Regions from separate parts of the Paraburkholderia sp. SIMBA_030 genome, predicted to be linked through region 2. Evidence: riboswitches for the same ligand, from Rfam matches in the RefSeq annotation. Region 2 holds a riboswitch; the other holds the start of a gene.
The links. A riboswitch is a leader RNA that binds a small molecule or an ion and turns the genes downstream of it on or off. The one in region 2 is predicted to bind thiamine pyrophosphate.
Positions count from the first base shown of each region.

Region 1: linked by a shared signal. The riboswitch ahead of SB772_RS34715 (FAD-dependent oxidoreductase) and the one ahead of thiC (phosphomethylpyrimidine synthase ThiC) in region 2 are both predicted to bind thiamine pyrophosphate.

Region 1 covers NZ_JAWRXB010000027.1:79,962-87,261, forward strand. The annotation lists gene SB772_RS34705 (thiazole synthase) at 1-429, opposite strand, end outside; gene thiS (sulfur carrier protein ThiS) at 486-683, opposite strand; gene SB772_RS34715 (FAD-dependent oxidoreductase) at 756-1,886, opposite strand; TPP riboswitch at 2,107-2,231, opposite strand; gene SB772_RS34720 (ABC transporter ATP-binding protein/permease) at 2,596-4,347, shown strand; gene SB772_RS34725 (hypothetical protein) at 4,344-4,469, shown strand; gene SB772_RS34730 (hypothetical protein) at 4,636-5,097, shown strand; gene SB772_RS34735 (hypothetical protein) at 5,220-5,798, shown strand; gene SB772_RS34740 (response regulator) at 5,887-6,627, shown strand; gene SB772_RS34745 (flagellar basal body L-ring protein FlgH) at 6,676-7,300, opposite strand, start outside.
Region 2 covers NZ_JAWRXB010000023.1:80,360-87,659, reverse strand. The annotation lists gene SB772_RS32120 (molybdopterin-dependent oxidoreductase) at 4-768, opposite strand; gene SB772_RS32115 (cytochrome b/b6 domain-containing protein) at 792-1,430, opposite strand; gene SB772_RS32110 (DUF1223 domain-containing protein) at 1,472-2,320, opposite strand; gene SB772_RS32105 (hypothetical protein) at 2,514-2,975, opposite strand; gene SB772_RS32100 (GreA/GreB family elongation factor) at 3,533-3,943, shown strand; TPP riboswitch at 4,137-4,255, shown strand; gene thiC (phosphomethylpyrimidine synthase ThiC) at 4,392-6,323, shown strand; gene SB772_RS32090 (glycine zipper 2TM domain-containing protein) at 6,608-6,820, shown strand; gene SB772_RS32085 (hypothetical protein) at 7,035-7,300, shown strand, end outside.

The DNA.
Region 1 (7,300 bases), on a different contig from region 2:
CAGATCTTCGGTGCAATACGGCAGGACTTTGAAGCCGTCCTTGATCAACTGCGCGGCCGCTTCGATCAGGCCGACCGGATCGGGCTGCAGCGTGTAGTCGTCGCCGATCAGTTCGAGCTTGATCCACTCGGTTTCGAAAATCTCACGCGCCATGTGCGCGGTCGTCACCGCTTCGCCGACGGTCAGGCAGCCGGCGGTGTTCGGTAGCAGCGGCACGCCGTGGCGCTTGAGCAGATCGAAGAAGCCGGCTTCGGCGCCGCCTTCGTTCATCTGCCGGCGCAGCGCGACGGTGACCATGCCGGGCCGCGCGGCGTCGATCGAATCGGACAGCGATTGCAGCGACGGATAGCGCGAGGTGCCCAGCAGCACGCGGCTGGCGAAGGTTTCGCCGTAGAGCGTGAGCGCGTCCGCGGGTTGGGGGGAAGTCATTTGCATCATCCTTGTCTCCGGCAATGCGTGGCGGTTCAGGCAGGCCTCGACGAAGCTCAGCCGCCGGCCACGGGTTGCACGACATCGAGCTTGTCGCCCGGTTGCAGCGCGCGCGCCGCATGCTGGGTGCGCGCGACGAAATCGCCGTTCAGCGCGACCGCGAACGGCGCACGCGCGCCGAACGCGGCGAGCGCATCGGCGACTGTCGCGCCTTCGGGCAGCGACAACGGCTTCTGGTTGATATGAATGTCCATGGTGTTTGAATACGGTTCAATCGATGGCGATGGCGGCGCAGCGTGCAATGCGTGCATTGAAAACCGCAGCGCTCATGCCGGCTCCCGCGCGGAATCCAGTTGAAACAGCTCGCTCCAACGCGCGTCGCGTTGCCAGTCCGCAAATGCATCGGCATCGCCGATGCGGCCGTCGAACAGCGCCGCGGCGAAGCGCACGGCTTCGTCGGCGACTTCGGGCACGATCATGTAGCCGTGCCGGTACAGGCCATTCACGCGCAAGGTCTGCGCGCCGTCCCACAGCAACGCCGGACGGTGGTCCGGCAAAGTCGGGCGGCACTGCGAATTCAGTTCGAGGATGCGAGCCTCGCCAAAACCGGGATGCACGGAAAATGCCGCGCTCAGTAGTTCGAGCGCCGAGCGCACGCTGACTGGCGACATGTCCTCGCCTTCCACCTCGGTCGCGCCGATCACGTAGAGATCGTCCTGCTTCGGCGCGATATAGAGCGGATAGCGCGGATGCAACAGGCGCACCGGCCGCGTCAGGTTGATACCGGGCGCATGCACGCGTGCGACTTCGCCGCGAATGCCGCGCAATGTGGGCAGAACCGCCTTCGCGCCGAGACCGCGGCAATCGATCGTGATGCGCGCGGGCGGCAACGCATGATCGTCGACAGCCGTGTTCCAATGCGTTTCGACGCCGCGCTCGGCAAGGCCCGCGGCCAGCGCGGACAATACCTGGCGGTTATCCAGTTGCCCTTCGAGCGGCAGCAGCCAGCCCTGATTGAAGCGGCCCGCCAACGCGGGTTCGGCGGTGCCGACCTGCGCACCGGCGAGCGTCACGAAGCCGCCGTCGAGCAGTTCGGCAGGCGCGTTCGAGCGCACCCGGCGTTCGAACAGCGGCGCTTCGGTGCGGTCGGCGTGATGCCATACGACCAGCGTGCCGTTGCGCTGGAAAAACACCGGTTCGGGCAATTCGGCCAGCACACGCGGCCAGCTTTCGAGCGAGCTCGCGCCCAGCCGCGTAATCAGCAACTCGGCGCTGGCGGCCTCGGCAAGCGGCGCCAGCATCGCCGCGGCGACCCACGCGGCAGCTTGCGAACCGGCGGCGTCGCCACGCTCGTAGAGCGCCACGCGATACCCTTGCCCGGCAAGCCGCCACGCGACGAGGCGTCCGCACAGGCCGCCGCCGAGCACCGCGAAATCGGGTTGAGCAGGACGGTTCATCGTGCGCACTCCCGATCACCGCAACGGCAGGCAACGCTAAAGCAGCGCGGCACGCCGACAGCAGCGTGGCGAAGAGCAAAACTCATGTCTGAAGAATAGGCGGTCATCGAGTCCTTTCCGTACGGCAACAAGCGCACGTACCCAGGACGAAACCGGCGGGTAAGGCCGGCCGGGCAACACGCGCGTCAAAATGACGGACGCCCGGCGGGGAATGGAAGATTGGCTGCTTCCGGAAACTTCCCGCGCCGGTATTACCCGGATCGGGTGCAAAGGGTCTCTCTCAGCCTCGCTGCCGCTGCGTGGACATCCACGCTGCCGGCGTGCGAAGCACCCCTGTTTCGTCGAAGGTCATTAGACCATAAAAGGCGCGATGCCCGCAAACCAGCGGCTCGCGCGGGCGCCTACAGTTGTTGATCCGGCACCTCTTTCGATTCATCAATATGGCCGCGCGCCGCTCTGGCACAATGCCGAGACCGGATGCCGCAGGAGCCTTGCCTCGGCGGCATGCTCCGCTGCCCGCGCGACGGCGGCATCGGGGCGAGTCCCGCAGGTGGAAATTAATTTTCGCTTAAGGGGGTCGCGCCAGAATCGGACGCTCGCTCGGGCGCGCGTTCGTCGAGCACGACACCCGGGCATGCACCGCAAACCCGCCGTGGGGCGGCCCCCAATGGGTCAGCCCTTGATGGGCCAGCACTACATCAGGATGCTCATGACACCGAATACCTCTGCCAGCCCCGCGCTGCAGCCGGACGACAAAGTCTCCGCCTGGAGCCTGATTAAACCTTACTGGGTCTCCGAAGAACGAAAGACGGCGTGGGGCTTGCTCGTCGCGATCATCGTGATGAATCTGCTCGTCGTGTGGATCAACGTGCGCCTGAACCGCTGGAGCGCCGACTTCTACAACGCGCTGCAAACCAAGAACGTGCACGATTTCCCGCACCTGTTGATGGTGTTCTCGGGACTCGCGTTTGCCTTCATCGTCCTCGCGGTGTACGGCCGCTATCTGCGGCAGATGCTCGGCTTCCGCTGGCGTCAGTGGCTGACCACGCGTTACCTGAACGAATGGCTGCATGACAGCGCCTTCTACCGGATCGAACGCGACCGGCTCGCCGACAACCCCGACCAGCGGATCAGCGACGACCTGCAATCGTTCGCCACCACCACGCTGTCGCTGACGCTCGACCTGCTGTCGACGGTCGTCACGCTGGTGTCGTTCATGACGATCCTGTGGTCGCTCGCCGGCGCGCTGACGGTCTCGCTCGGCGGCATGCCGGTGCAGATTCCCGGCTACATGGTGTGGGCCGCGGCGCTCTATGCGGTGGCCGGTTCGCTGGTCATCCAGAAGGTCGGCCATCCGCTCGTGTCGGTCAATTACCAGGCACAGAAAGTCGAGGCGGATTTCCGTTTCGGCCTGATCCGTCTGCGTGAAAACGCCGAGCAGATCGCCTTCTACAACGGCATGGAAACCGAGAAAACGAACACGCACACGCTGTTCGGCCGCATCCGCGATAACTGGTGGCAGGTGATGAAGTACACCAAGCGGCTCACCTTCGTGTCGGCTTTCTATGGTCAGATCGCGATCATCTTTCCGCTGGTGGTCGCCGCGCCGCGCTACTTCGCGGGCGCCTTTACGTTCGGCGTGCTGATGCAGATCTCGAGCGCGTTCGGCACCGTCAGCGATTCGTTTTCGTGGTTCATCAACAGTTACACAAGCTTGGTGGAATGGCGCGCTACCGTGAACCGGTTGCGTGAATTCAAGCGCGTCGTGCATGCGCCGCGTCTGAAGGAATCGGTGTCGCCGGCGACCGCGCATGGCGGCATCAACCTGCATTTCGTCGACGACGACAAGCTTTCCACCGACGGCCTCAAGCTCGCGCTGCCGAATGGCAACCCGCTGTCGCGCATCCGCGATATCGCGATCCAGCCGGGCTCGCGCTGGCTGGTGCGCGGTCCGTCCGGCTCGGGCAAGAGCACGCTGATGCGTGCGCTCGCCGGGCTCTGGCCATTCGGCGACGGCTCGATCGACGCGCCGGTCAACGCGCGCATGATGTTCATCCCGCAGGTCAGCTACATGCCGATCGGCACGCTGAAAGCGGCGCTCACCTACCCGTCCCCCGCCAATACCTATACCGACGACGAATGCCGCGAAGCGCTGCGCGTCTGTCGTCTGTCGGAGTATGCGGACCGGCTGCAGGAATCGGGACACTGGACGCGGATTCTCTCGCCGGGCGAACAACAACGCCTCGCCGGCGCCCGGGTATTGCTGCACAAGCCCGACTACCTGTTCCTCGACGAAGCGACCAGCGCGCTCGATGCAGAAAACGAAGCGCGTCTGTACCACCTGTTCACCGAACGGCTGCCGAAGGCGGCGATCGTCAGCGTCGCACATCGCGAATCGCTAGCGGCGTTCCACGCGGAAACGCTCGATGTCGAACGCTCGGACGAACCGGTCGCTGCTTGAGCGGCGCTGAACTCGAGCGCGTCGTGCTGATCACCGGAGCCGGCTCCAGCATCGGTGCGGCGCTCGCCCGTCACATCACCGGCCAGGTGATCCACGTCGACGGCGGTCTCACGCCCGGCTGAGCGACACGCCGCAAGATCCGGAAACACGCGAGAAGAGTTAGAAAGCATTTGCGAAGCGGGCAAGCTGTTCCCCGCTTTGAAAACGCAGTGTAGCGGCGACGATTGTCGTGCGGGCCATACCACGTTCGGCCCGCCACGCCATTCACTGCTACCGGACTCTTCGCACATGTCATTCGATCGCCGCTCCCGTCCTTTGACCCAGCGCCTCGCGCTCGCTCTCGGCGCAGCATGGCTGCTCTCGGGCACCGCACACGCTGCGCAAGCCACCCAGCCCAACGAGCCGGCAGACGTTTGCCCCGCGCTCAAACACATCGTCGAAGCACCCGACTTCAAGCAACTGCGCGCACAACCCGCCGCGCAACTGCCGGGGTTGCCGGACGCGGACGATTGCCGCGCGAACAGCCACTCGTACGATTGCCATTGGCGCGCACATTGGCAAGCGGACGGCGTCGTCAACGATCCGCTCGAAGAATTCGGCGCCGATATCGCCGCATGCTTTCCGAACGTCGTGCACGACGTCAACACGCCGACGCGACAGCATTTCATCGTGACCACCGCCGAGCGGCGCGTCAACGTCACGGCAAGCGTGCAAGGACAAAACGAATTGCGCCTGCGCGTCACGCGCTGAGCGTGAACTCGATCGCCGTTGTCCATCGCCCTCTTCGCGGTCGCGAGGCACCGCGCACCATGACCTTCACGCCGAGCTTGCGCGCTGTCGCTTTAACGCGAGCCACACTGGCTGGGTGGGTCATGTTGCGGCGGCCCGGCGCCCGGCTTGCCGCATCCGCCATCATGGCGCTCGGCCTGAACGGCTGCGCCTGGACGCTGATCTCGGCGGCCGACGCCACCGGTTCGGTGATTCAGGCGGGCTACGCGATCGCAGCAAACTATTCGTCGCCGACCTTTGTCAACGGCCGGCCCGCCGCCGTGCACGACATCTGCATCGAAGTGAATCAGGCGGTGTCGGTCGGCGATTTTGTACCGGCGCTGCAATATGCGCTCGAGCGGCGCGGTATTCGTTCCGACGTCTACAATCCGGGCACTTCGCCGGCCGGTTGCGAGGCGCGGCTCGTCTATAACGCCGCGATCGATTACGGCCGCCGCTCGTTCAGCGACGAATCGATTCAGTACCTGTCGATCATCGTTCTGACGCTGCTCCAGCACGGCCGTATTCTGGTCACCGCGCGTTACCAGACCGGCGGCCTCAACGCCGATCGCTTCTCCAGCGCGTCGACCAAGCTCAACGGTTTGATCGACCGGATGGTGGTCGATCAGACTGCCCTCGGTCCGCAGCCGATGCAGACCATTCAAACTTCCCAAGCCAACTGAGCAGGCCGCTTGCTTTCTCTTACGCGGGAAAGGATTCGAAAGCGTTACGCGCTTTGCGGCGCTCGCGCGGATCACTAAGATGACCTGGATGAACCAATCCATTCTGGTCGTCGACGACGACCCCATCGTACGCGAGCTCGTCAGCCAATATCTGCAAGGGCGCGGTTTCAGGGTCGCCGTGCTCGAACACGGTATGGCGTTGCAGCGTCAATTGCAGGACGAGCGTCCCGCGCTGGTCGTGCTCGACATCATGATGCCGGAGCTCGACGGCATCAGTGCGCTGCGCGCATTGCGCGTCGCCGGCGACGATATTCCCGTGATTATGCTGACCGCGCGCGCCGACCCGATCGACCGCGTGATCGGCCTCGAACTCGGCGCCGACGATTACCTCGGCAAGCCGTTCGAACCGAGCGAGCTGGTCGCACGAATTCGTACGGTGCTACGCCGCCGTGGCGCGATTGCACCGAGCGCGCCGGAGCATCGCGCGCCGTATCGCTTCGGCCGCTTCGAGGTGAATTTCCCGGCGCGCGAATTGCGCCGTGACGGCGAACGCATCACGCTGCGTTCCAGCGAATTCGCGATGCTCAAGGTGTTCGTCACCCACGCGATGACCGTGCTGACGCGCGCGCAGTTGCTTGAGAAACTGCACGGCAATAGCGAGGTGCATCGCAATCGCAGCCTGGATGTGTCGATCTGGCGTTTGCGGCGGCTCATCGAAGTCGATCCGTCCGAGCCGCGCTACGTGCAAACCGTGTGGGGACGTGGCTATGTGTTCGTGCCGGACGGCGAAATCGGTGCGGCGGAGCGCAGCGCGCCGCCGCTCGCCTAGCGCGTAAAACCAGCTGCGCCTCGCACTCCAGGCGCCGACACGCCGATTCTAGAAAGTCAGCACGCTCAGGAACATTCGCTGCAGCCAGCCCATCGTCGTCGCGTCGGACACCATCCCCACGCCGGCCTGCTCGATGCGAGCGTTCGCGACCTTGCTCGAAGCGACGTAATTTCCTGCTTCGATATCCTTAGGATTGACGATACCGGACAGGCGCAGGCGGTCGCGGTTGCCGCTCATCGCGATCACCTTCTCGCCCGATACGACCAGATTGCCGGTCGACATCGTGCCGATCACGGTGACCGCCAACGTGCCGGTCATGCCGCTGACATCGGTGAGACTGCTCTGCCCTTTGTACTCGGTGCTGGCCGAGCCGATGTTGAAGAGCCTCGCGAGCCGCGCGGCCGCGTTGGTCGAATGATCGGCGGCGTCCGCGGTAATGCTGCTCGAACGGTTCGCCGCCGCGGTCGAGCTATTGCTGTCGCTATACGACTCCGCGAGGCGGATCGTCAGCACGTCGCCGATATGCTGCGCGCGCGGTGTTTCGTAAAGCAGCAGCGGCGTGCCGGCCTGATAGATCGCGCCCTGCGTATTGACGTTCAGCGGCGTCGACGCAAGCGGCGGCGACATCGGCGTCTCGACGATCGAGTTCTGGTTGCTGCCCGCGCAAGCCGCG
Region 2 (7,300 bases):
GCGTCAGGAGCCTCCGAACCAGTTGTAGCCCTGGTCGACCCAATAGCCGCCGGGGAACGTGTTGGTGACGAACATCTCGACGATGTGCTTCGGATTCTTGTAGCCGAGCTTGGTCGGCATGCGCAGCTTCATTGGAAAACCGTATTTCGCCGGCAGGCGCTCGCCGTCGTACGAGAACGTGAGGAGCGTTTGCGGATGCAGCGCGGTCGGCATGTCGATGCTTTCGTAGTAATCGTCGGCGCATTTGAAGCCGACATACTTCGCGCTGGTGTCCGCACCGATGCGCCGCAAAAAGTCGGCGAACGGCGTGCCGCCCCAGCGGCCGATCGCGCTCCAGCCTTCCACGCAGATATGCCGCGTGATCTGCTCCGCGTGCGGCAGCGCGTACAACTCCGGCAAGGTCCAGACGCGCTGGCCGGTCACGAGGCCGCTGATCTTCAGCTTGTAGTCCGAAGCATCGACGTCGGGCACCTCGTCGATGCCATAGAACGCGTTGAACGGAAACGGCCGCGTGATCTGCGCTTCGGTGTAGGTCGGCGCGAGCTGCTTCGGATCGAACAGCGCGGCTTGCGCGCGGTCGTTCAGGCGCGACACCATCATCAGAAATTTGTTGACCGATTCGTCGTCGGTCAGAGAGCAGCCGGTCAGCAGCGACAGACCGCCGAGTGTCAGCAGCCGTTTGCCGAACAGCCGCCGCGACGGCATCGCGAGTTCGCGTCGTGCGTCGATCAGGATCGATTCGCGGTCGAGTTTGTTAGCGGGTTTCATGATTGGATGTCCTTAAGCTGGGCTCATCGTCCGCGCAACATCGCGAGAAGCGAGCGCGGCACGAGTGCCACCATCGCCAGATGCACGACGATGAAAGCGGCCATCAGCGACATCGCGCAGAAATGCACGATGCGCGCGTTATCGTAGCCGCCCATCAATTCGCGCAGCAGCGGGAACTGCACCGACTTCCAGATCGCGAGGCCCGACAGCACCAGCACGATCAGATCGCAGACGACGAACAGGTAGGCGAATTTCTGCACTGCGTTGTAGACGCGCAGATCCGCGTGCGAGAGCTTGCCGGTCAGCGCAGCAATGAAGTCGTGCAGGATGGCGCGCGGCGAAATCGGCAGGAACTTGTGCACGAAGCGTCCGCTTATCAGGTTCAGCGCGAGGTACAGCAGGCCGTTGAAGACCAGCAGCCACATCGCCGCGAAATGCCATTGCAGCGCGCCGCCGAGCCAGCCGCCGAGGGTGATCGCCGGCGGAAACGTGAAGCCTGGAAAGATCGGCGAGGCATCGTAGATGCGCCAGCCTGACAGCATCATCACGATGGCCGCCAGCGCGTTGAGCCAATGCGTGACGCGCACCCACACCGGATGAATCGTGCTGCTGAGCGGCGCCGCGGGCGGCGCGGTTTTGCTGAGTGTGTGAGGGGTTGCCATGAGAATCTCCCGTGAATGGAGGCGCGGCAGCCGCGGCGCGATCAACGGCAGGCGGCCAGTTCGGCCACTTGCAATACGTCGCCGGTCGCGGCGTTTTCGACGAAGGCGACCACGCCGAAGCGGTCGGCCGATGCGGTCGTGCCGACGTCTGCACCGTCGATACGGATGTCGCGATGGATTTGCGCGGCTCCGGCGACCAGCGGCACTGGGCCGATCCATTGCCGCACCACTCTTTCGTGATGCAGTGTGACGCCGCTGTTTTCGCCGGCGCGCACTTGTGAGGTCAACGCGTTTTCATACACTGCTATGTATGCGTTTAGCGTGTCCGCAGATCTGATCGCGGAGTTGACCGCTTTGGCGGTGAATTGTGCGTTGACGTTGAATGCGCCCGTCGCTTGTGGTTTCAGTTCGAGGGCGACGTTGGCCTGCGCCGGTTCGGCTACGACCTTCTCGATTCGGTTCTGGAAACTGGCCTGTTGCGACCAGCTGCGTAGCTCGCGGCCTGATACGAAGATTTCGGGCGTGTAGATCGTGTGCCCGCCGGCCAGGTCAGTCAGGGTTTGCTGACGTTCGGTGAAACGATGCTGCGAGAAGCGGTCGGTCCAGCCCAGGCTATTCCAGTAGTCGACGTGAAGTGCCAAGGGCACGATGCTTTGGGTGGCGCCGCTGTTTTTCCATTGGCTCAGCCAGCTGTCGGCTGGAGGGCAACTGCTGCAGCCTTCGCTGCTGTAAAGCTCCACTAGCGCCACGCGGTGGGATGGGCTGCGGGACGTGCACATGTCAGCGGCGGCTTGTGCCAGGCCGCTGGCGGCGAGCGTTGCCAACGCGATTGCTAGCGCGATCGCTCGCGTGAAAGGCCGATTGGCTCGGCGGGTCGGTGCAGTTTGCATGGCGTGCTCCATCTGGATCTGCACGTTTGTCGAAGGTGGGGGCCGGTTATGACAACCGGCTGGATAATATTTTTATTTTTTCTTTGGGCGCGCCACGGAAGGGGGCTCGTTGCACGGGTTGGCGTGCGATTGGGTTTTGGTGCTTTGCCGCCTTCCGTGGCTGGTGTTTGCTTATTGTGCGCCTTGTAAGCGGTCAATCGTAACTGACCACCACCGTCACCCGCGTCTGCGCATCCACCCCATTCCCCTTCCTGGCAGAAAGCGACAGCACCCCACCATCGCGGCCGACCCGATAATGCCCATCCCGCGCAGCGGCAAAAACACGTCCAGCGCGATCGACAAACCGCGCAGCAATGGCATCGTCCCGCGCCGCCGCGCCGCCGTTCACCTGCAAGGCAACATCGGCACCCGTCGCCACCCCCGGCGGCGCATTGAAAGTCAGCGTCACGGCCGACGCCCCACGCTTAACCTGCACGCCAGCCAAGCCAACGCCCGCGGCCGGCGCGGCGGAAATCTCAAGCTGCGGCGCCACAATCGCCCCCGAAAAGGCAATCGCCCCACCTCTCGAAGCCGTCGCCACAGCCGGCCCGGCAAACAGTGCGGCCATCGCCGCCACCGTGGTCAGCGCTCTGAATCGCCATGCTCTCGTTTTCATCGGCACATCCCCTTACGTCGTCTAAAACGGCATCGCGCCAATCAATGCCGCCCGTCGCGCTACCGGGCGGCAACCGCCCCTACCATCGGGATAACGGCACAGGCCGCGGCGCCCTTGAACGCGCCGCAGCGAGAATCACCTCTGCCGCCCTGCCCCGTTGCGCCGGGAGGAAGCTGGCCTGCGCGGCTTTGGCCGCCATCGCGCTTATGACCGGGTCAAGAGACGTCCCGGCTCGTGCTAACATTCACCTTTCGATTGCGCCTATTTCGCTTACATCCGGCGCTCACCTGAACTTCTTTCTTCATCCGCCGGTCCCCGATGCATTCTCCGATCTCCCGTGTCTTCACCCGCTTGCGCCTGCGCCGCGCAACCGGTTGCGCACGCGCGGACATCATGCCGCATCACCTCGGCCAGCCGACCCGAACGCTCCCGCTTCCCGCCGCCCGGCGCCCGATCTGAACGCTGCTCCCCCTTCACCGGAGCCTCGTCGTCGGGTTCCGGGCCGATCTCATCCGCACGCTGTCCCCTTACATGCAGAGCGAATTGGAGAACCCGTCATGAAAAAGACGAAAACCTGTTACCTCACCGAACTCGACGTCGCCCGCCTTGAAAAGCACGCGGCCGCGCCCGGCGCCGACGCCAGCTTGCAACACATGCTCGACGACGTCCTGGAACGCGCCGTCATCGTCGACTCGCGCGACATTCCGGCGAATGTCGTCACGATGAATTCGCAAGCCACGCTAGTCGACGAAACCAGCGGCGAGCATATGACCTGGACGATCGTCTATCCACCCAACGCAGACTTCGCGCAGGGCTGCCTGAACGTGTTTTCGCCGCTCGGCCTCGCCTTGCTCGGCGCCAAACGCGGCGAACGTATCCGCTTCACGCCGCCAAGCGGTACGGAAAAAGTGCTGAAGCTCGAACAGATCCTGTTTCAACCCGAAGCCGCCGACGATTTCACGCTGTAAGCCACCAACACGGACAAACGCGATCACAAACGCGCTTGCGCGGCGCGCCGCTGGTGCGCCGCCGCTGGTGCACCGCATCAAGCCTGGCAACCCAATCAACTTAAGAATAGTCCGCAGCCGAGCGGTGTTATATCCGCCGTTCATAATTTCAAGACAGGTTGCCAAGCAGCGTCCAGCCGGTGTATCGTGTGCGCTGCTAACGCGGGGGTCCTGCGTCGCACGGAAGTTGGAGGTCCGTGTTGCGTGGGTGAGAAATACCCTTTGAACCTGATCTGGATAATGCCAGCGCAGGGAAGCGTACGGATTTCGCACCCAGGTCTAACGTTTTATCCATCGCGAATCCGACAACTTCCATCTCGTCTCCTGCTTAGCGGCCCCACATTGCTTTGCATGGGACCAGAGTAAGTGCTTTGCGCCAACTCTGGTCGACCGCACAGGAGATAAATGCATGAACGCCAATCCGAAGTTTCTTTCCGCCGACGCTCACGTCGATGAAGCCGCTGTCGCCCCTTTGCCGAATTCCCGCAAGGTCTATGTGAGCGGCTCGCGCCCCGATATCCGCGTGCCGATGCGCGAGATCTCCCAGGCCGATACGCCGGATAGTTTCGGCGGCGAGAAGAATCCGCCGGTCTTCGTCTACGATACGTCGGGCCCGTACTCCGATCCGGACGCCAAGATCGACATTCGCGCGGGTCTGCCGGCGCTGCGTCAGCGCTGGATCGAAGAGCGCGGCGACACCGAAGCGCTAACCGGTCTTTCCAGCGACTTCAGCCGCGAACGCGCCGCCGATACCGCCACCGCCGATCTGCGCTTCCAGGGCCTGCACCGCACGCCGCGCCGCGCCATCGCCGGCAAGAACGTCTCGCAGATGCACTACGCGCGTCGCGGCATCGTCACGCCGGAAATGGAATACATCGCGATTCGCGAGAACCAGCAGCGCGCCGCGTATCTGGAAAGCCTGAAGACCAGCGGCCCGAACGGCGAAAAACTCGCGGCGATGATGGGCCGCCAGCATCCGGGCCAGGCGTTCGGCGCGAGCGCGTTCGGTCCGAACGGCCTCACGGAAATCACGCCTGAATTCGTGCGCGAAGAAGTCGCGCGCGGCCGCGCGATCATCCCGAACAACATCAACCACCCGGAAAGCGAGCCGATGATCATCGGCCGCAACTTCCTCGTGAAGGTGAACGCGAACATCGGCAACTCGGCGGTGACTTCGTCGATTGGCGAAGAAGTCGACAAGATGACCTGGGCGATCCGCTGGGGCGGCGACACGGTGATGGATCTCTCGACCGGCAAGCACATCCACGAAACACGCGAATGGATCATCCGCAACAGCCCGGTGCCGATCGGCACGGTGCCGATCTATCAGGCGCTCGAAAAGGTCAACGGCCGCGCTGAAGACCTGACGTGGGAAATCTTCCGCGACACACTGATCGAACAGGCCGAACAAGGTGTCGACTACTTCACGATCCACGCGGGCGTGCGTCTGCAATACGTGCCGCTGACGGCCAAACGCATGACCGGTATCGTCTCGCGCGGCGGCTCGATCATGGCGAAGTGGTGCCTGGCTCACCACAAGGAAAGCTTCCTGTACGAGCACTTCGAAGACATCTGCGAAATCATGAAGGCGTATGACGTGGCCTTCTCGCTCGGCGACGGTCTGCGTCCGGGCTCGATCTACGATGCGAACGACGAAGCGCAACTCGGCGAGTTGAAGACGCTCGGCGAACTGACGCAGATCGCGTGGAAGCACGACGTGCAGACGATGATCGAAGGTCCGGGCCACGTGCCGATGCAGCTCATCAAGGAAAACATGGACCTGCAACTGGAATGGTGCGACGAAGCGCCGTTCTACACGCTGGGACCGCTGACCACCGATATCGCCCCTGGCTACGACCACATCACCTCGGGCATCGGCGCGGCGATGATCGGCTGGTTCGGCACGGCGATGCTCTGCTATGTCACGCCGAAGGAACACCTTGGCCTGCCGAACAAGGACGACGTCAAGACCGGCATTATCACGTACAAGCTCGCCGCGCACGCCGCCGACCTGGCAAAGGGCCATCCGGGCGCGCAGGTGCGTGACAATGCGTTGTCGAAGGCGCGTTTCGAATTCCGTTGGGAAGACCAGTTCAATCTCGGTCTTGACCCGGACAAGGCACGCGAGTTCCACGACGAAACGCTGCCGAAGGATTCGGCGAAGGTCGCCCACTTCTGTTCGATGTGCGGTCCGCACTTCTGCTCGATGAAGATCACCCAGGACGTGCGCGAGTTCGCCGCGCAACAGGGTGTCACCGACGACGAAGCGCTGCAGAAAGGCATGGAAGTGAAGTCGATCGAGTTCATGAAGAAAGGCGCTGAGATTTATCAGCGGCAGTAAGGTTCGGCAAGGTGGGCGCAGCGTCGCGCGCCCGCTGCTGAACCGCCCACAAATCACCTGAACGACCTGAATCGCTGCGTTGCAGCGTCAAAGCCCGCCACCGGTGGGCTTTTTGCATTTCCGGAAGAGCAGGCACGGCGCATGCTGCTCGATGGGAAACATTTGATTACGAAACCGACAGTTCGCTGACAAGCGCACACATCCAGATACGGGCTGCGGCGATAGCATCGAATGAAAGGACGGCGCGAGCTGTCCTGTTCTGAATAACCACTGGAGTAGGCATCATGAAATCGATTCGTCAGATCGGTGCCCTCGCGGCTATCGTCGCGGTTGTCGCGAGTCTTTCGGCGTGTGAGGGCATGACCACGCGGCAGCGCGACACGGCGATCGGCGCAGGCGTCGGCGGCGCGGCGGGTGCCGCGATCGGCGGCAACGCGCTTTCGACCCTCGGCGGCGCAGCGGCCGGCGGCATTATCGGCAATCAGGTCGGCAAGTAGATAACCTGAAGCGAGCCGCGCTCGTGGCGGCGGCTCGCGCATGGCCGCAAGCGCCGCGACTACTTGGCCAAGGCATGACGCCGGCCGCTTCGAACACGCTGTGCAATGACGTGAAATAAGCCGTTACGGTTTTGCAATCCCGCGCGGGCGACCGCGGCGTAAGCTCATGGCATGGCGCCCAGACAGCGGCGTCCGATGCAAACAGGAGCGCGTCATGAAGTCCCACGTCATCAATACGCTCAGCGCGATGAGCCAGCGGCTGCCCCGTCGCACACCACGTATTTCACGGATGGGTATTGCGCTTGGCGGCGCCGTTTGTGTTTTGACCTTATCCGGTTGCTATTACCCGTACGGTTACTACCCGTACGGCTATTACCCCTACTACGCTACCGTCCCCGCCGCTGCCGCACAACGCGAAGTGCCCGAGGGGACGAACGGCACGGCAGCACAAGCTCAATCCGCCCAGCAGGCACAAGCCGA